2 regions of the Arhodomonas sp. KWT genome follow, and region 2 is predicted to be linked to the other one. Evidence: predicted binding sites of a transcription regulator. Region 2 holds the regulator's gene; the other holds the start of a gene.
What was found. Region 2 encodes LexA, which represses DNA repair genes until DNA is damaged. Its sites were predicted from a motif close to TACTGTNNATATNNACAGTA; they were not measured.
Positions count from the first base shown of each region.

Region 1: the regulator LexA is predicted to act here: its motif matches at 6,325-6,344, upstream of G7A99_RS04445 (acyl-homoserine-lactone synthase).

Region 1 is NZ_WNXE01000013.1:5,280-13,084, reverse strand. It holds partial or broken gene G7A99_RS25175 (anthranilate synthase component I) at 1-424, opposite strand, end outside; gene G7A99_RS04475 (phosphoglycolate phosphatase) at 580-1,317, opposite strand; gene rpe (ribulose-phosphate 3-epimerase) at 1,314-1,988, opposite strand; gene G7A99_RS04465 (CopD family protein) at 2,126-2,596, shown strand; gene G7A99_RS04460 (TerB family tellurite resistance protein) at 2,606-3,403, opposite strand; gene G7A99_RS04455 (bifunctional diguanylate cyclase/phosphodiesterase) at 3,623-5,269, opposite strand; gene G7A99_RS04450 (hypothetical protein) at 5,245-5,622, opposite strand; gene G7A99_RS04445 (acyl-homoserine-lactone synthase) at 5,619-6,260, opposite strand; gene G7A99_RS04440 (LuxR family transcriptional regulator) at 6,367-7,113, opposite strand; gene G7A99_RS04435 (TetR/AcrR family transcriptional regulator) at 7,153-7,761, opposite strand; gene moaB (molybdenum cofactor biosynthesis protein B) at 7,758-7,805, opposite strand, start outside.
Region 2 is NZ_WNXE01000002.1:94,342-105,331, forward strand. It holds gene pnp (polyribonucleotide nucleotidyltransferase) at 1-1,631, shown strand, start outside; gene G7A99_RS01435 (ABC transporter substrate-binding protein) at 1,819-3,249, shown strand; gene G7A99_RS01440 (ABC transporter ATP-binding protein) at 3,380-4,441, shown strand; gene G7A99_RS01445 (carbohydrate ABC transporter permease) at 4,438-5,385, shown strand; gene G7A99_RS01450 (carbohydrate ABC transporter permease) at 5,396-6,229, shown strand; gene G7A99_RS01455 (DNA polymerase Y family protein) at 6,236-7,666, opposite strand; gene imuA (translesion DNA synthesis-associated protein ImuA) at 7,695-8,480, opposite strand; gene lexA (transcriptional repressor LexA) at 8,493-9,125, opposite strand; partial or broken gene G7A99_RS01470 (error-prone DNA polymerase) at 9,242-10,990, shown strand, end outside.

The DNA of each region.
Region 1 (7,805 bases), on a different contig from region 2:
GCGGCTCGATGTAACGCACGGTGTCGTAGCCGAAGTAGCCCACCAGCCCGCCGAGGAAGCGCGGCATGTGCGGGAACTCCGGCGGCGGCGCGGCCGTCACCCGGGCGTGCTCGGCCTCCACCCACGCCAGGGGGTCATCCAGCGTCTCGGTGGAACGCACCTCACCGTCCACCCGGGTCTCGAGGCGGTACCCGGTGATGCGGTACTGCACCCGGGCGGGCAGCCCGATGATGGAATAGCGCCCCCACTTCTCCCCGCCCTGCACGGATTCGAAGAGAAAGCTCCCGGGGCCCTCGGCGAGCTTGAGATAGGTCGACAACGGCGTGTCGAGGTCGGCGAGGACCTCGCGCACGAGGGGGATTCGGTTACAGCCCGATCGGGCCAGCTCCTGAAACTGGGTCTGCTCCATGGTCACCACCGGCATTGGTAAACTCGGACAATGGCGTCTGGGTTGCGATGTGCCAGCCTCGCCATCGATGCCGGGGGTCGAGCGCCGTGGTGACCGCCATGCAGCGCGGACGCGCCGTCACTACGAAGGGGCGGCGGACCGTGCCCACGAGGGCCTCTCCGGCGACGGCCTCAGCCATGCCGGTGCGCCTGTGCCTTGTCAGTGACGGTCGATCCTGCTGTCTCATGCGCCTGTGCGATACCGATCAGGGGCGGCAGGTCGGCCAGCGTGTCGACCACCGCCTCGGGACGAGCCTCAAAGATAGCATCCCCTTCCCGATAGCCATAGGGCACACAGGCGACCGGGATCCCCGCATTGCGGGCCGCGGACACGTCGGTGAGCGAATCGCCCACCATCAGGCAGTCCGCCAGCGCCACCCCCAGGATCCCGGCGGCATGGGCCAGCGGCGCGGGGGCCGGCTTCTTCTCGGCCAGGGTATCGCCGCCGACCACGGCGCCGAAACGCGCCGCCAGGCCCAGGGTCTCCAGCAGCGGCCGCGCCAGCCCCTCGGGCTTGTTCGTCACCACCGCCACGGGGATACCCGCTGCGGCCAGGGCGTCGAGGAGCTCGATCACCCCCGGATAGATCGTGGTCCGCTCGACCAGCCGCTCGCGGTAGAGGACCAGGAACCGCGCCAGGGCCGCCTCCGTGCCCGCCGGCTCCCCGTCGATCCCGCGCCGGCCGGCGAGCGCCCGCGCAACCAGGCGCCGGGCGCCGTTGCCCACCCAGTGACGGACCAGCGCCTCGCCCACGGGCTCGCGGCCGAGCTCGGCGAGCAGGCGGTCCACGGCGGTGGCGATATCCGGCGCGCTGTCCACGAGCGTGCCGTCCAGATCGAAGAGCACGGCCCGCGGCCGGGACAGGCTCATGCGCCCCCCTCGGCGAGCCGGCGGCGCATCTCGCCGATCGCCCCGGCGTAGTCCGGCGCACCGAAGATCGCCGAGCCGGCGACGAAGGTGTCCGCACCGGCCGCCGCCGCGTCGGCGATGTTCGCCGCCTTGATCCCGCCATCGACCTCGAGGCGGATATCGCGGCCGCTCTCGTCGATGATCCGCCGCGCCGCACGGAGCTTGTCCAGCGAACGCGGGATGAAGGCCTGGCCGCCGAAGCCGGGGTTCACGGACATGATCAGCACCATGTCCACCTTGTCGATGACCCAGGGCAGGCAGTCCAGCGGCGTCGCCGGGTTGAACACCAGCCCCGCACGGCAGCCCTCATCGCGGATGAGCTGGAGCGTGCGATCGACGTGTTCGCTCGCCTCGGGGTGAAAGGTGATCCAGCTCGCCCCCGCCGCGGCGAAGTCCGGGACGATACGGTCCACGGGCCTGATCATGAGATGGACGTCGATGGGCGCGGTGACGCCATGGCGGCGCAGCGCCTGGCAGACCACGGGGCCGAAGGTGAGGTTCGGCACGTAATGGTTGTCCATGACGTCGAAGTGGACCATGTCCGCGCCGGCGGCGAGGACGTCGTCCACCTCCTCGCCGAGGCGCGCGAAGTCCGCTGAGAGGATGGACGCGGCAATACGGAAATCGGTCATCGTCCGGGGCCTTGAGGCTGGTCGCGAAGCTGAGCACTTTACAATAGATGCCAGGGACGTAATAGGTAACGCCGTGCGGACGATGCCGGCAGGCAGCGATCCGTGACGGGCACCCGCGGCAACGGAGGGAGACGACGATGTTCTGGGAGATCCCGGTACTGATGGCACTGCACCTGATCGCAGCGGTGGTCTGGATCGGAGGTATGTTCCTCGCCTACACCTGCCTGCGCCCGGCGGCCGGCGCCCTCGAGCCATCCGTGCGCGGCCCGCTCTGGCACGGGGTACTGCGGCGCTTCCTGGCCGCGGTCTGGGTCGCCGTGGTGGTGCTGCCGGCGAGCGGATACCGCATGAGCGCGCTGCGCTTCGGCGGGCTCGCGGACGCACCGGCCTACGTGCACGCCATGCAGGCGATCGGCTGGGTGATGATCGCGCTGTTCGTCTACCTCTACTTCGGCCCGTACCGGCGGCTCGGCCGTGCGGTCGCCGACGGCAGCACCGGCGCCGCCGGCGCGGCGCTGGGGCGCATCCGCCGCGTGGTCCAGATCAACCTGGGGCTGGGCATGGCCCTGCTCGTGGTGGTCGCGGCCGGGCGTTTCTTCGCCTTCTGAGACCGCGGTTCAGGACGCGGCCCGGCGGCGGAGATAGTCGTAGGCGGCCTTGACCTCGCGGGTCCGCGCCCCCGCCTCGCGCAGGGTCGCCTCGTCCGCCCCCCGCGCCACCAGGCGGTCGGGGTGATGGCGGCTCAGCAGCCGCCGGTAGGCGATGCGCACGGTCTCCGCCGTCGCGCCCTCCTCCAGCCCGAGCACGGCATACGCCCAGGCCACGTCCATGCGGTCACCCGAGCCCTGGGCCCGCCGGCGCACCGAGGCGTAGAGCCGGCGGTAATCCTCGTCATCGATGCGGAGCAGGCGCACGGCGTCACGCAGCCGGCGGAATACCGGCCCGGTGGGCTCGCCGTCCGCCAGCGCCACCCCGAGAAGCAGACGCAGCCAGCGCTGGGCGGGACGTCCGCCGCGGACCCGGCGCAGGCGTATGAGATAGCGCCGCCACGGATAGCCGGGCTGCTTGGCCGCGGAGAACTGGCTGATGGCGACCCGTCGGGCGGCGCTGTCGAGGCCGAACTCGTTCATCAGGGCGCGGGTGGCAGCGATCTCGGCCTCGCTCACCCGGCCGTCACGCTTGGCGATATGCCCCGCCCAGCCGAACAGCGCGGCGAGGAAAACGCGCTCGCGCGGGTCCTCGCTCCATTGCCGCCAGCGCCCCGGGCGCAGCGGCGCGAAGTAGCGCCGGTCGTCACGCCACCATCCCAGCGCGGCGCCCAGCGCCACCCCGGCCGCCCCGGCCAGCCACAGGCCGATGAGCGCTCCTGCCAACCGGCCGGCATAGCGGCCTGAAAGACCCAGCCACGACGTCATTTATCGCTTCGATATCCGCTCTTGGACCCACGATGCCGCCCACGGCACCGCCCGGCACGAGAGTATACCGAAGCCCGCGGCACCGACTAATCCATGGCGGGACAAACAGGCTTCAGGCAACACGGCCGCACGCCGAGCCGCCCGGAGATGGAGAGGCATCGCGGACCGGGACCTGCCTCCGGGGGGAACCGTTCGCGCACCACCCCGTGCGCAACCCGCTCACTGCGCCCCGGCCGTGCGCAGGGCACCGCCGTCGCCCGCCAGCAGACGCGCCAGTGGCATGGGGGCGCCATAGAGATAGCCCTGGGCGAGCAGCTCCGGCCAGCGCGCCAGGAACCGCGCCTCTTCCTCACGCTCGACCCCCTCCACCACGACCTGCAGCCCCAGGTCTGTCGCCATGGACACGATGGCCTGCATGATCACCTGCCCCGCCGGGCTCTTCCAGAGCCCCTGGACAAAGGAACGGTCCACCTTGAGCACCTGCACCGGCAGCTCCAGCAGATAGGCCAGCGACGAATAGCCCGTGCCGAAGTCGTCCACGGCAAGGCGCACCCCGAGGGCGCGCAGCTCGCGCAGCGTGTCGATGATCGTGGAGTTGTCGCCGATCAGCCGGTGCTCCGTGATCTCCAGCGTCAGACGCCGCGGATCAAGCCCGGTGTCGCGCAGCACCGCGGCCACCTCGTCGACGAAGCCGCTCTCGTGCAGCTGCTCGACGGACACGTTCACCGCCACCTCCGGGACCCGTCCGCCGGGCGTGGTGGTAGCGACCAGCTCTTCGCAGGCACGCCGCAGCACCCATGCCCCCACCGGGCGGATCAGTCCGGTGTCCTCCAGCACGGGCACGAACTGGTCCGGCGGCACCGGCTGACCGTCCTCCCAGTGCCAGCGCAGCAGCGTCTCGACCCCGCACACCTCGCCGCTGCCGAGGGACACGATGGGCTGGTAGGCCAGCGAGAACTCATCCTCCTCCAGCGCCCGGTGCAGGGCGACCTCCAGCGCCACCGCCCGGGCCGAGTGGTGGTCCGGTGCCTGGGGCGGTTCGTCGTCGAACAGCACCCAGCAGCGCCCGAGACGGCGGGCCCGCTGAAGCGCGGCCTCCGCGGCCACCAGCGGCCCCTCGGCCTGGCCCGTCGCCGCCTTGCTCGCGGCGAACCCCGCGGAGACGGTCACCAGCAGCTCCCGCCCGTGGCAGAAGATCGGCCGGCGCATGGACTGGTCCAGGGCCTCGGCCATCTCCCGGGCGCGCGCCGGCGCGCCGGGACCGGTCATGACCACGCCGAACTCGTCGCCGCCGAGGTTCGCCACCCGTGCGCCGGTACCGGCGAGGCGCTGCAGCCGCCGCCCCACCTCGGCGAGCACGGTGTCGCCGCAGGCGTGACCGTAGCCGAGGTTGATCTGGCGCAGGCGGTCGATGTCGATGCACCCGACCGCCACCGGCGCGCCATTGCCCGCCGCGGTCTCGAGAACGGAGAGGAACTCGGCGCGCCCCAGCAGCGGTGACGGCTTCGAGCTCCGCGCGCTGTCCGCCTCGGCCTCCGCCTCCAGCTCAAGGGCGACGGCACCGGTGGGGTACGGCACCAGCCGCCCGGCAAAACGGGCGCCCGGGTCGCACACACCGCGCAGGCTCAGGTAGATGCCGGCACAGCCGGCGCGCAGCGCGGCCAGGCACAGCGACAGCGAGCGCGCCGGGTAGACCGCGTCGGTCAGCCAGCCGTCGACGCTGTCTCCCCGGGCCAGCCCGGCCAGTGCCTCCGGCAGCGCGGTCGCCACGGAGGTGACGCGCCCCTCGCCGTCGAGCATCAGGCGGTAGACCGGTGCCGCCGGCGGCGCCTGAACGGCCGCTAGGCTGGATTGATAGTTCGGCATGGCGCGTGGTACTCGAAGATCCAGCCACCGTCCTCCCGTCCATAGGCGGGCCGGGCACCTCGGCAACCATAGCGGGCCCGGCCGTCGTCGACCGGGAACTCGGCGTTGTGGACGGGCATCCCCAGAATGCGCTCCCGGGCCTGTCCGCCGGCGGCGCACACACGGTCGCTGACAGCCTCCAGGCTCAGGGCCTCGCCCGGGTCCACCAGGACGTAGTCGAACCACTCACTGGCGGCCAGCTCTTCCGCCTCGGCCAGTCCGCCGCACTCGCACACCTGCCACAGCGGCGATGCGAGCACCGCCTCGGCCAGCGGGTGGGTGCTGCGGCGCAGGTTCACGAACAGTAACCTCATGCCACGGCCCTCCCCGCCGGCGCGGCGGCAGCATCGGTGGCGGGCAAGGCGCCGAGGGCGCGTCCCAGGGCCTCGTCGATGCGCAGCCGGCAGGCCACCGAGAGCACGCGGCCGATACGCACCGCGGAGCCGTCGCCGAAGCGCGTCAGCTCCAGGCCCATCCCCCGGAGCATGCGCTCCACGGCGACGCTGGTCGCCATCACGTACTCGCGGATGCCGTTGCTGGCGCCGTAGCGGTAGCACGCGCGCATCAGCGACAGCGTCGTCTCGGTGCAGCTCGCCTGTACCCGCTCGCTGGCGTCCGAGGGCTCCACGGCGAAGCGCGAGAGCTCCCAGACATCGCTGGCACAGGGCACGGACTCGCCGCGCAGCAGCTCCGGGAACACGTCGCGGAGCATGTACGGGCCGGTGGTCGGCAGCAGCCGGAAGGTGCCGATCACCGTCTCACGGTGCTTATGGCAGGCAATGTAGACCGGGTCGAGATCGTCGTAGTCGTCACGCTCGCGGCCACGCACGCTCGTGACCTCCCAGCCCAGACGCTGGCGGAAGACACGGTGGCGGAAGCGGTAAATGCCATCGACCACCGACGGCGGGAGCGTCGCTTCGGACGGACGTCCGACAAGGATCTGAGCTTGCATGGGCCGGGCCTCTCGCAGTTGTTTGGGTCCGGCTCCCATTCAACGGCGCGCGCGGCCGCGAGGTAACTGTCAGTTCTTACAGGTTGTCAGCAGTGAATGAACGGCTTCACGCAAGCTGGGGGGCGATCAGGCCCTGAGCGATGGCGCGGGCGACCGCCTGCTGGCGCGAGGTGACATCCAGCTTGCGCGCCGCATTGTTGAGGTGGAATACCACCGTGCGCTCGCTCACCCCGAGGATCGCGCCGGTCTCCCAGGCGGTCTTCCCCTCCGCCGCCCAGAGCAGGCATTCGCGCTCGCGCGCGGTCAGGCTGGCGGGACGGTAAGGCAGCGCGCCGTGGTCGAGCAGCCCGCATACCGCCTCGTGGACGTAGCTGGAGAACATGAACAGGGCCGGCTGGGAGGCACGGATATCCCGCTCGACCGGGGTGCCCCGCCGCCCGGAGGAGAAGCTCAGCAGCCCGACCTCGCCGCGGCTGCCGCGCACGGGCAGGCATGTCCCGGTAACCAGGCCGAAGGCGGCGGCCTCGTGGAGCACCGCCAGATCCTCCGGACCGTACTCGGGACTGTCGAACAGCTCGCTCCAGCGCGCCGGGCGCACGTGGTTCACGCTGTGACGCACCGCCGGGTCGAGCTGGATGTAGTCCTCGGCCTGGTAGCGCTCGCGCCACTCGTCCGGATGGCCGCTGATGACGAGCATGAAGGGCCGGGTCAGCGAGCTGGGAAAGCGCGCGCCGTAGATGAAATGGTCGTAGCCGTAGAGCGCGGCCGCGCGGCTGCACACCGAGTGAAGGGCCTCGATGCTGTCCGCGGCGAGTGCCGCCTCGATGAGTTCGCTAAGACGTGGCTCCGGCATAGTCGCCCCACCCCCATTCGACGGCGCGTCCGTGCTGCCTCAGCCCACCAGGCGTTCGAGTCCCTCGCCCCGTTTCATGCCCAGCCCCTGACGCAGGGCCCGGAGGACCCCCTCGTAAGCCTCCGGCCCGCGCAGGCGCGCAAGCTGCAGCGCCCCCTGGGTCGCGGCCAGGATCTGGTGCGCCGTGTCCGCCACGTCGTCAACGTGGGGAATGCTGCCATCGGCGAGCCCGGCCTCGAGCGTCTCGATGAAGAAACCGAGGACGTCCTGCAGCAGCGCATCCGCCTCGCGGCACATTGCCGGCGGCAGGCCGGTACGCTCCACGCCGACGACCCCCAGGGGACAGACGCGGTCGGCGGCGACGTAGCGCCCGTCCAGCTCGAAGAACGCCTCCAGCCGTGCCGACGCGTCCGCGCCTCGCGAGCGCTGGCGCTCACACCACCAGCCGAAGTCCTCGCGCACACGGGCGAGCACGGCGAGGCCGAGATCCGCCTTTGCCGGGAAATGGTAGTGCACCGCGGCGGTGCGCACCCCCAGCGCCTCGGCGATGTGGTGATAGCTGAAACCGTTGAAGCCGCGCGCCTGCATCAGCCGCTGCGCGGTGGCCAGGATCGCCCGCCGGGTCTCGCCACGTGGTCGCCGGCTCACGCCCCGCCTCCGCCGTGATTGGCGAACAGCACCAGCTCCGCCAG
Region 2 (10,990 bases):
ATGGGCAGTTCGTGCTCAATCCGACCTTCAGCCAGATCGCGGCCTCCGACCTCGACTTGGTGGTGGCGGGCACGGAGGAAGCGGTGCTGATGGTCGAGTCGGAGGCGGACCGCCTCCCCGAGCAGACCATGCTCGATGCCGTGCTCTTCGGTCACGAGCAGATGCAGGCCGCGATCGGCGCGATCAAGGAGCTCGCCGCCGAGGCCGCCAAGCCCCGCTGGGACTGGGAGGCGCCGGCCAAGGATCAGGGGCTGGTCTCGCGCATGCAGGAGCTCGCGGGCGGTGAGCTCGCCGAGGCCTATCAGGTGGTGGACAAGCAGGAGCGCCAGGCCGCGGTCGGTGCCGTACGTGACCGCGTCGTTGCCGAGCTGACCGCCACCGAGGAAAATCCGGAGGGCTGGAGCGAGCGCGAGGTCGCCGATGCGTTCAAGTCCCTCGAGAAGCAGATCGTGCGCGGGCGCATCATCCGCGGCGAGCCGCGGATCGACGGGCGTGACAACAACACGGTACGGCCGCTGACCATCGAGGTCGGTGCGCTGCCCCGTACCCACGGCTCGGCGCTGTTCACGCGCGGCGAGACCCAGGCGATGGTCATCACCACGCTGGGTACCGGGCGCGATGCCCAGGTGGTGGACGCCATCGAGGGCGAGCGCAAGGAGCCGTTCATGCTCCACTATAACTTCCCGCCGTACTGCGTGGGCGAGACCGGCTTCATGGGCAGCCCCAAGCGCCGTGAGATCGGTCACGGCAAGCTCGCCAAGCGCGGCATCCAGGCCGTGATGCCGAGCAGCGAGGAGTGTCCCTACGTGATCCGCGTGGTCTCGGAGATCACCGAGTCCAATGGCTCCAGCTCCATGGCCAGTGTCTGTGGCACCAGCCTCTCGCTCATGGACGCGGGCGTGCCGATCAAGGCGCCGGTGGCGGGTATCGCCATGGGTCTGATCAAGGAAGGCGACGACTTCGCCGTGCTCACCGATATCCTCGGCGACGAGGATCACCTCGGCGACATGGACTTCAAGGTCGCCGGCTCCGAGGATGGCGTCACCGCGCTGCAGATGGACATCAAGATCAACGGGATCACCCGCGAGATCATGGAGAAGGCGCTGGAGCGCGCCCGCGAAGGCCGCATGCACATCCTCGGCAAGATGAACGAGGTGATCGCCGAGCCCCGCCAGGAGATGTCCGAGCACGCGCCGCGGCTGCTTACCCTGCGCATCGACCCCGAGAAGATCCGTGACGTCATCGGCAAGGGCGGCAGCACCATCCGCCAGCTCACCGAGGAAACCGGCACGAGCATCGACATCTCGGATGACGGCGTGGTTACCGTGGCCTCCACGGACGCCGCTGCCGCCAACGAGGCGCGCCGGCGCATCGAGCTGCTCACCGCGGACGTCGAGGTCGGCCGCATCTACGAGGGCCGGGTGATCAAGCTCATGGACTTCGGCGCGTTCGTGAACATACTGCCGGGTCGCGACGGGCTGGTGCACATCTCCCAGATCTCCAACCGCCGTGTCGAGAGCGTCGCCGACGAGCTCTCCGAGGGACAGGTGGTGCGCGTGAAGGTCCTGGAGGTGGACCGCCAGGGCCGGATCCGGCTGAGCATCAAGGCGGTGGAGGAGGCCGACGCCTGACGGGCGCCGGTTTCTGAAACATGCGAAAAAGGGGCCGTAAGGCCCCTTTTTTTGGTTCATCGCATATTGCCGGGAAAGACGGTTTCCGGGGATGGCATGTTCGCGCTGTCTCCGCCGTTCGTTGACAGCGCACCACGCGATTCTAGACTCACAGTGTACTCCTCGTTTCGCGAAGGAGGACACAAAAATGTCCAACTATCCCCGTGAATCCGCCTCTTTCCCGCGGCGTTGTGCCACTGCGCTCCTCGCCGCCTGCCTGGTGACGGGCACCGCATGGGCCGCCGGCGAACCGCCGGCCCCCGACTTCTCCAAGACCCAGTACGGGGACATGAGCTTCCCCGAGCAGTTCCCCGACGGCACGAGCATCAGCATCACCCAGTGGAGCCACTTCGTGCCCCGCTATGACCAGTGGTTCAAGCAGTACGCCCAGGAATGGGGTGACGCGCATAACGTCGACGTCACGGTGAATTTCATCAACATCGCCGATCTGGCCTCGACCCTGTCCGCGTCGATCTCCGCCGGCGAGGGGGCGACGCTGTTCGAGATGGTGGCCCCGCCGACCGCGTTCATCGACGGGCTCAAGCCGCTGAACGACGTCAACAAGGCCGCCGCGACGGAGTTCGGCGAGCGTGCCGGCACCTGCGAGCGTTCCAGTTACCTGCCGGCGAAGGACATGTGGTACGGCTTCTGCCACGGCTGGGTGCCGGACCCGGGTGACTACCGTCGCTCTCTGTGGAAGGACGCCGGTTACCCCGATGGCCCGCAGACCTACGCGGACCTGCTCGAGGGCGGCGGCAAGATCTTCCAGAAGACCGGCACGCCGGTTGCCGTGGGGATGTCGCCGGAGATCGACTCCGAGTTTTATGCCCGCGCGCTGATCTGGTCCTTCGGCGGCTCGATCCAGGACGAGAACGGCAATGTCACCTTCGACTCGCCGGAGGTCGTCGAGGCCGTGAAGTTCCAGAAGCAGCTCTTCGAGAACGCGATGACCCCGGAGGTCTTCGCGTGGAACGCCGCCTCCAATAACCAGACTTTCATCGGCGGTTCCGCCTCATATATCCAGAACTCCATCTCCTTCTACCGCAGTGCCCAGGAGAGCTCGCCGGACGTGGCCGCAGACACCGGCTTCCGGCCGGGCCTGAAGGGACCGCGGGGTGACGTGAAGATGCCGGCCCACGTGTGGTTCATCCACACCATGCCGGAGTACGTCACCGACGAGACCAAGATCCAGGCGGCGAAGAAGTTCATGCTCGATCTCGAGCACAACTATCCGTCCGCGAGCTACTACTCCAAGTTCTACAATTTCCCGGCCTTTACCTCCCAGGTGCCGCAGCTCTTCGGTGATGACAGCTGGCTGAACGACGATCCGTGGGGCGCGGAGCCCCCGGACAAGCTCGGTCTGTTGAAGACCGCCGAGGACTGGACCGCGTGGCTGGGCTACCCGGGCTATGCCAACCCTGCTGTCAGCGAGGTGTACCAGTCGCACCTGATCTCCAGCATGATGGCAGACGTCGCCCGTGGCGTGAAAACCCCGGAGCAGGCGGTGGAGGACACTGCCGGGGAGATTCGCGCCATCTTCGAGAAGTGGCGCGAACGCGGCTACGTGGGCGGCGGCTGAGCAGCGCCGATGTCCATGGCCCGCCCCCGGCCGGGGCGGGCCGGCTCCCCCGAAATGAGTCCCGCTGCGCCGGCCCGTTCCGGTGCGGCGGGCGATGATCCATGATTGTATTAACGGGGCGAACGGCGACATGGCGGTACTCGAGACTCGTGGCCTCAAGAAGCACTTCGGCCGCATCCGCGCGGTGGACGGCATCGACCTCACGTCCACGGACGGCGAGCTCCTCGCCATCCTCGGACCGTCCGGCTCCGGCAAGAGCACGCTGATGCGCATGGTTGCCGGGCTCGAGGAGCCGAGTGCCGGCGACATCCTGGTGGACGGACGCTCCATCGTTGGCATCCCGCCCAAGCGGCGCAACGTCGCCATGGTCTTCCAGAGCTTCGCGCTGTATCCGCACATGAGCGTGCTGGAGAACATCCGTTTCCCGCTGGTGGCGCGCCGGGTACCCGCCGCGGAGCAGCGTGAGAAGATCGACTGGGTGACCGGTATCCTGGATATCGGCGATCTGCTCGAACGCCGGCCCACCCGGCTGTCCGGCGGGCAGATGCAGCGGGTGGCGCTGGCCCGGGCGCTGGTGCGCGACCCGGAGCTATTCGTCTTCGACGAGCCGCTGTCCTCGCTGGACGCCCAGATCCGGAGCCAGGCACGCGGGGAGCTGCGCGAGCTCCACGACCGTACGCAGATCACCACGCTCTACGTCACCCACGATCAGCTCGAGGCCCTCGGGCTCGCGGACCGGGTGGCGGTGGTGCACAACGGCTGCATCCAGCAGCTGGGCACACCGCGAACGCTCTACGAGGATCCCGGCAACCTCTTCGTGGCCGGCTTTATCGGTGATCCACCCATGAACCGTCTCGATCTCGGTGACAACGTCATCCTCGGTGTGCGCCCGGAGCACCTGCTTCTCGAGCACGGCGAGGAGGACCCCGGGGAGGTGGCGCTGCGCCTCGAGGTCGAGCTGGAGCACCTGGAGTTCCTCGGTGCGGAGTGGCTGATCTACGCTGCCGTGTGCGCCGGCGTCCCCGAGACCGGGCGGCGGCGTCCGCGGGTGATCGCGCGGCTGCGGCAGGCGGAGCCGCCGAGCATGGAGACCGGTCAGCGCCGGACCCTGGTCGTGCGCCGGGCGAACGCGCGCTACTTCGATGCCGAGAGCGGCGAGCGCCGGTCTGCCCCGTCGGGGGTGGCGGCATGAGTGCCGCGGCGCAGGGCGGCTGGTTCGCCCGCGCGGGGGACGCCCTGGAGCGGCCACGGGTCCTCGGCACCGTCATGCTCGCGCCGGCGGTGCTCTATATCGTCGCCTTCGTGGCGGTGCCGTTCTGCATCGCCATCGCGCTGAGTTTCAGCGATGCCACCGTCGGCGATCCCACGATCAGCAGCTTTGTCGGCCTGGAGAATTTCCGTGCGGTGATGCAGCAGGAAGCGTTCATGAGCGCGCTGCGCAACAGCATCATCGTCACCGTCGCTACCGTCGTGGGCATCGTGGTGCTGGCGACTATCGCCGTGGAGATCCTGGCGCGGGAATTCCCCGGCCGGCGGCTCGTGCAGGTGCTGTTCATGCTGCCCTGGGCGATGCCGGTGGCGCTCGCGGCCATCACCTGGCTGTGGCTGCTGGACTCGCAGTTCAGCCCGATAGACTGGCTGCTGGTACAGCTCGGCCTGCTCGGGCCGGGCACACCGCTGGGGCCGGCAAAGCACCTCTATTACCTCGGCCGGGAGTGGCTGGGGCTGGGTTCGGTGGTGTTCGTCGATATCTGGCGCACCCTGCCGCTGGCGACGATCATTGTCCTCGCCGGCCGGCTGTCCATCCCCCGGGAGCGGCTGGAGCAGGCCCAGATCGACGGCGCCGGATTCTTCCGGGTGCTCCTGCGCATCATTATTCCGGCACTGGCGCCGGTGCTCATCGTGGCCATCCTGTTCACTGCGCTGCTGGTCATCGGCGAGATGTCCACGGTGGCACTGCTCACCCGGGGCGGGCCGGGGCACTCGGGCCAGATCCTGCCCTACTGGGCCTATCTCAAGGGCATCGAGAGCGGCGACCTCGCCCAGGGGGCCGCCGTGTCGCTGTTTCTCTTCCCCGTGCTCGCGGCGGCGGCGATCGTGGCGCTGCGTTTCGCCGCACGGCTGCACCGCGACTGAGGTGACGGGCATGCGCAGGCAGGCGAGAAAAACCGGGTTCTACACGGCGGTCGTGCTGCTGGTACTGTTCTCGATACTGCCGATCGCCTATGCCGTGCTCACGATCTTCAAGAAGGAGTCGGAGCTCTTCGACCCGGGGTCGAACCCGTTCCTCTACGAGCAGGGCGCGACCCTCAAGCACCTGGTGTTCCTGTTCACGGGCACGCCGTTCCCCACCTTCCTGTGGAACTCGCTGGTGATCGGGGTGTTCGTGGTCGCGATCACGGTGGTGCTGGCGGTGCCGGCGGCCTACGCCCTCGCGCGGCTCACCGGGCGCTGGGGCGAGAGCTCGGGCATGGCGATTTTCCTCGTCTACCTCATCCCGCCGACGCTGCTGTTCATCCCGCTGTTCCGCATCGTGGTGTGGCTGGGGCTGGCGAACAGCATCTGGTCGCTGGTGGTGGTCCTGCCCACCATCACGGTGCCCTTCTGTACGTGGCTGCTGCTGGGCTTCTTCCGCTCGGTGCCCCGGGAGCTCGACGAGGCGGCGCTGCTGGACGGCTGCTCGCGCTTCACCGCGTTCCGCAAGGTCGTGCTGCCCCAGGCCCTGCCGGGCATCGGGGCATGCATGGTGTTCGCGTTCTCGCTGTCGCTGTCGAATTATATCTACTCCGTGACCTTCATCAGCGAGAGCGCCTCGCGCAACCTCAGCGCCGGCGTGCCCACGGAGCTGATCCGCGGCGATGTCTACTTCTGGCCTTCGCTGATGGCGGCGACGGCGATCGTGGCGATCCCGCTGGGGCTCGCCTACGGGCTGCTGTTCGACTACCTGGTCCGTGGCTTCCAGAGCGCGGAGACGGGATAGGGCGGCTCAGGCGAACAGCCCGTGGAGGAACCAGCCGCGGGCATGGCCCCTTTCGCGGTAGACCCACAGCCGTTCCCCGCCGGGGTTGCTGGCCACGTAGTAGTCGCGGGCCACGTCCTGGCCGTCCCACCAGCCGGACTCGATGCGCTCCGGCCCGTCGTGGAGGGTGAGGGGGCCGTGCCATGCGGGCGTCTCGGCGCTCACGGTCAGTGCCCGGGGCGGGTCCAGCAGCCACAGCGGGCGTGCGGGGTTGGGGGCCGGCGTCCCGCCGCCGCGGCCGGGGGCGACGTAATGCCAGGCACGCTCGGGTCGATGCTCGCTGCGGGTGTGCAGGCCGTTGACCGTCTCCTCGCCCAGGCGCGTGGAGAGCCGTTCCACCAGGCCGTGCCACGGCGTCTCTTCCCGGGCGCCGGGCAGGAGTGCCGGCGATTCCGGGGCCAGTGGCTGGAGGTCGCCGGCCAGCAGGGTGAGTGACTGCACGGGGCCGGACAGGGCCAGGCGTTCCAGGCGTTCGCGGGCGAGGGTGAGCAGGTGTGCGGCATCGCGGCTCGGGGCGAGCAGGCCGACGCGGGCGGTGCTCGCCCCGCGGGGGACGTGGTGGAGCCGCAGCTCCAGGCGCTGGACCCCCCGGCCGAGCCCGCTCAGGTAGCCGCAGAGCTCGCCGAGCAGTCGTTCCAGGCCCCTGGCGATCAGCTCCCGGTCGCCGCTTTCCCGGGGCAGGGTGATCTCGGCGCGGTAGCGCGGCGGGGGCTGCCAGGGGTGGCGCGGGTCGGCGTGACGGCCGTGGGCGCGGTCGAGCTGGCGCAGCAGGGTATGGCCGAAGCGCCGGGCGAGGCCGTCCCGGGGCAGGGCGAGGACGTCGCCCAGGGTCTCGCAGCCGAGGCCGGTGAGCTCTTCATGGTGGCGGGGCTGTTCCAGCGCGAGGACCGCCACGGGCAACTGGGTCAGTGCCGCATCGCTCTCGGTCTGCGTCGTCGCGGCCGTCGTGTCGCCGGCGCGCGCAAGCAGCCAGGCGGCGGTAGGGGTCGGGGCGAGGCTGGTCAGCGGCCGGTAGCCGAGCCCCGCCACGCCGTCGGCGATCGTCGTGCGCAGCCGCTCCAGTCCGCCGAAGTAGCGCAGGCTGCCGCCGATCTCCAGCAGCAGGGCGTCCGGGCGCTGGGGGCTTACCACCGGGGTGAACTGCAGCGACCAGGCGGCGAGCTGACGCAGGGCCCGAGCCTCCGCGGCCGGATCGCGTTCGTGGCAGAGCAGCCGGGGCACCAGGGCCCGGGCGGCGCTGACGCGCTGGCCCGGTGCCACCCCGGCGCGGCGGGCCGGCCGGTTGGCCGCCGATACCGTACCGCCTTCGGCGACCACGCGGGCATCGTCGTCGCCTCCGGCCCGCTGGAAGACCTCCAGCGCCAGCTCCGGCACCCGCAGGCACAGCCACAGCGTCATGGGGCCATTCTCCGCCGGCATCCGGCGCTCAGCCCCGGGGCACCAGCCCCAGCTCGATCTGTGCAGCCCGCGGCCGGCCGCCGCCACGGCGGTGCGGTGCCGGGCGCGGTGTCGCGGCATTGCGTACCGGGGCCGGTCCGGCCGCCTCGCGTGCCGCCGGTGGTGCGCTGACCGCGGCGGGCACCGCCGGGGCGGCCTCAGTCTCCGGGTAGAGGACCCGGCGCCGGCCGCCGCCGCGGCACTTGAGCAGCTCCATGCGCAGGCCGCGGTCGTCCCGGTCCAGGTGCAGCCGCAGGGCCGCCGGCGAGGCGCTGCTGCGGTTGCTCTCGCGGCGGAAGATCAGCCCGAGGCTGTCGCCGGCCTCGGCGGCGAGCTGCAGGCGGCGCAGGCTCGCGGTGTCCACCTGCCGCGGCCAGGCGAGCACGGCCCCGCAGGTGCCGGCGCGCAGGGCCTGTTCCACGGCCCACAGGGCGTCGGTCCCGCTGCGGGGGTGGATCAGCAGCAGCCGGCCCAGATCGAGTCCCTGGGCGGTGAGCGCCGGTGCGTAGGGGACGAAGGGCGGGGCGATGAAGGCCACCCAGCGCCCCTGGCGCGCGATCTCCGCCAGCGCGGGCATCAGCAGCCGGAGCTCGCCGATGCCGTGGTGCTCGTGGAGGACCTCGGTGAGCGCGCCCCGGGGCCAGCCGCCCCCGGGCAGCACTGCGTCCAGGGCCGGGTGGCCGGTGGTGACATGACGCCCGTCCGGCCCGTCGCCCGTGGCGCCGGCCCGCCAGATACCGGGCTGACGGAGCAGCTCCTCGACCGCTTCGCTCATGGCTGACTCTCCTCAGAGCGCGGGGCGGATGACACCCACCCCGATGCCCTCGATGGCAAGGGATTCGACTCGCAGATCCACCTCGATGGGGCGGAATGCGTCGTTTTCGGGCAGCAGCTCCACGTGGGGGCCACGGCGGCGGAAGCGCTTCACCGTGACCTCGTCGTGCAGGCGTGCCACCACGATCTGGCCGTCCCTTGCCTCTTCGGTGCGCTGCACCGCCAGGAGATCGCCGTCCAGGATCCCCGCGTCCTGCATGCTCGCGCCCCGGACCACCAGCAGGTAGTCCGGACGCCGGTCGAACAGCGCCTCGGTGATCGCGTAGCGCCGCTCGATGTGCTCCTCCGCCAGGATCGGGCTGCCGGCGGCGACCCGGCCGACCACCGGCAGGCCCTCGCCGGTGTCGTCGCCTGCGTCGCCTTCATCGGTCTCCATACCGATCAGGCGGATGCCCCGGGAGGCCCCCCGGCGCATCTCGATGACCCCCTTGCGCGCGAGTGCCCGCAGGTGCTGCTCCGCGGCGTTGGGCGAGCGGAAGCCGCAGGCGCGGGCGATCTCGCTGCGCGTCGGCGGGTAGCCCGTCTCCGCGATGCAGCGGCGGATCAGCGCCAGTATCTCGGCCTGTCGGGGGGTCAGTTCGTTCATGCATCCTCCGGTTACTGTATAAATATACAGTATCTTCGCCGGCTGGCAAGCCCGGTTGAGTACCGGGCATTCATGGGAATACTGTAAATATATACAGCAATCCGCGAAACCCCGTGATGGACGACGAGACCGCCGCCTACGCCGAGCTCTACTGCCTGAGCAACTTCAGCTTCCGCCGCGGGGCCTCCCATCCCGGCGAGCTGATGACGCGCGCCGCCGAGCTGGGGTACACGGCCCTGGCGGTGACCGACGAGTGCTCCGTCGCCGGCGTGGTGCGGGCGCACATGGCCGCCCGGGAGACGGGGCTGGCGCTGATCGTCGGCAGCGAGTTCGTGCTCGAGGACGGCACCACGCTGGTGGTGCTCGCCCCCGACCGCCGTGCCTACGGCCAGCTGTGCGCGCTCATCAGCCTGGCGCGGAGCCTGGCCCCGAAGGGGGCCTACCGCCTGGGGCGCGCGGAGCTGGCCGGGGCGCTGCCGGACTGCCTCGCCATCCTGTGGGTGACCCCGGCGCTGACGGAGGAGACGGCGGCGTGGTTTGCCGGATGCTTCCCCGGCCGGGGCTGGCTCGGCGTGGGGGCCCTGCGCGACGGCTCGGACGCCGAACGGCTGCGTGTCAGCGCCCGGCTGTCCGCGGCCACCGGGGTACCGCGACTCGCCTGCGGCGGGGTGCTGATGCATCGCCGTGGCCGGCGAGCCCTCCAGGACACGCTCACCGCGATCCGCCTCGGCCGTCCGCTGGCCGAGCTCGGCACGGCCCTGGCCGGTAACGGCGAGCGCCACCTGCGTTCCCGCCGCGAGCTCGCGCGGCTGTTCCCGCGGCCCCTGCTGGAGGAGGGGGTCCGGGTGGCGGCGCGCTGCCGCTTCTCGCTCACGGAGCTGCGCTACGAGTACCCCGACGAGCTGACAGGGGAATACGCGACGCCCGGTGAACGGCTGCGCGCGCTGGTGGAGGCCGGACTGGCGGATCACTGGAAAGACGGCGTGCCCGGGGAGGTGCGCCGGCAGGTGGAGCACGAGCTCTCGGTCATCGCCGGCATGGGCTATGAGCCGTACTTCCTCACGGTCCACGACGTGGTGGAATTCGCCCGCCGCCGCGGCATCCTCTGCCAGGGGCGGGGCTCGGCGGCGAACTCCGTGGTCTGCTACTGCCTCGGCATCACCGCCGTGAACCCCACCCGTCAGCAGCTGTTATTCGAGCGTTTCATCTCCCCCGAGCGGGGCGAGCCGCCGGACATCGACGTGGACTTCGAGCACGAGCGCCGCGAGGAGGTGATCCAGTACATCTACCGCCGCTACGGTCGCGAGCGCGCGGCGCTGGCCGCCACGGTGATCACCTACCGCCCGCGCAGCGCCCTGCGCGACGTGGGCCGTGCGCTCGGTCTGGGCCAGGACCAGCTCGAGCGGCTGGCCGGTGCCATGCAGTGGTGGGACGGGGGCACCATCGGCGACGAGCGTGTGCGCGAGGCCGGCCTGGACCCCGAGAGCCCGGTGGTGCACCGGCTGATCGTGCTCGCCCGCGAGCTGCTGGGTTTCCCCCGTCACCTCTCCCAGCACGTGGGCGGGTTCGTGATCTCCCGCGGGCCGCTGGCGGAGCTGGTGCCCACGGAGAACGCCGCCATGGCCGGGCGCTCCGTGATCCAGTGGGACAAGGACGACCTGGAGGCCCTGGGACTGCTCAAGGTGGACTGCCTGTCGCTGGGCATGCTCACCGCGATCCGGCGCTGCTTCGAGCTCGTCGCGCGCCACCACGGCCGGTCCCTGGGCCTGGGCGACATCCCGGAGGGCGACCCGGCGGTCTACGACATGATCGGCCGGGCGGACACGGTGGGGGTGTTCCAGGTGGAGTCCCGGGCGCAGATGGCG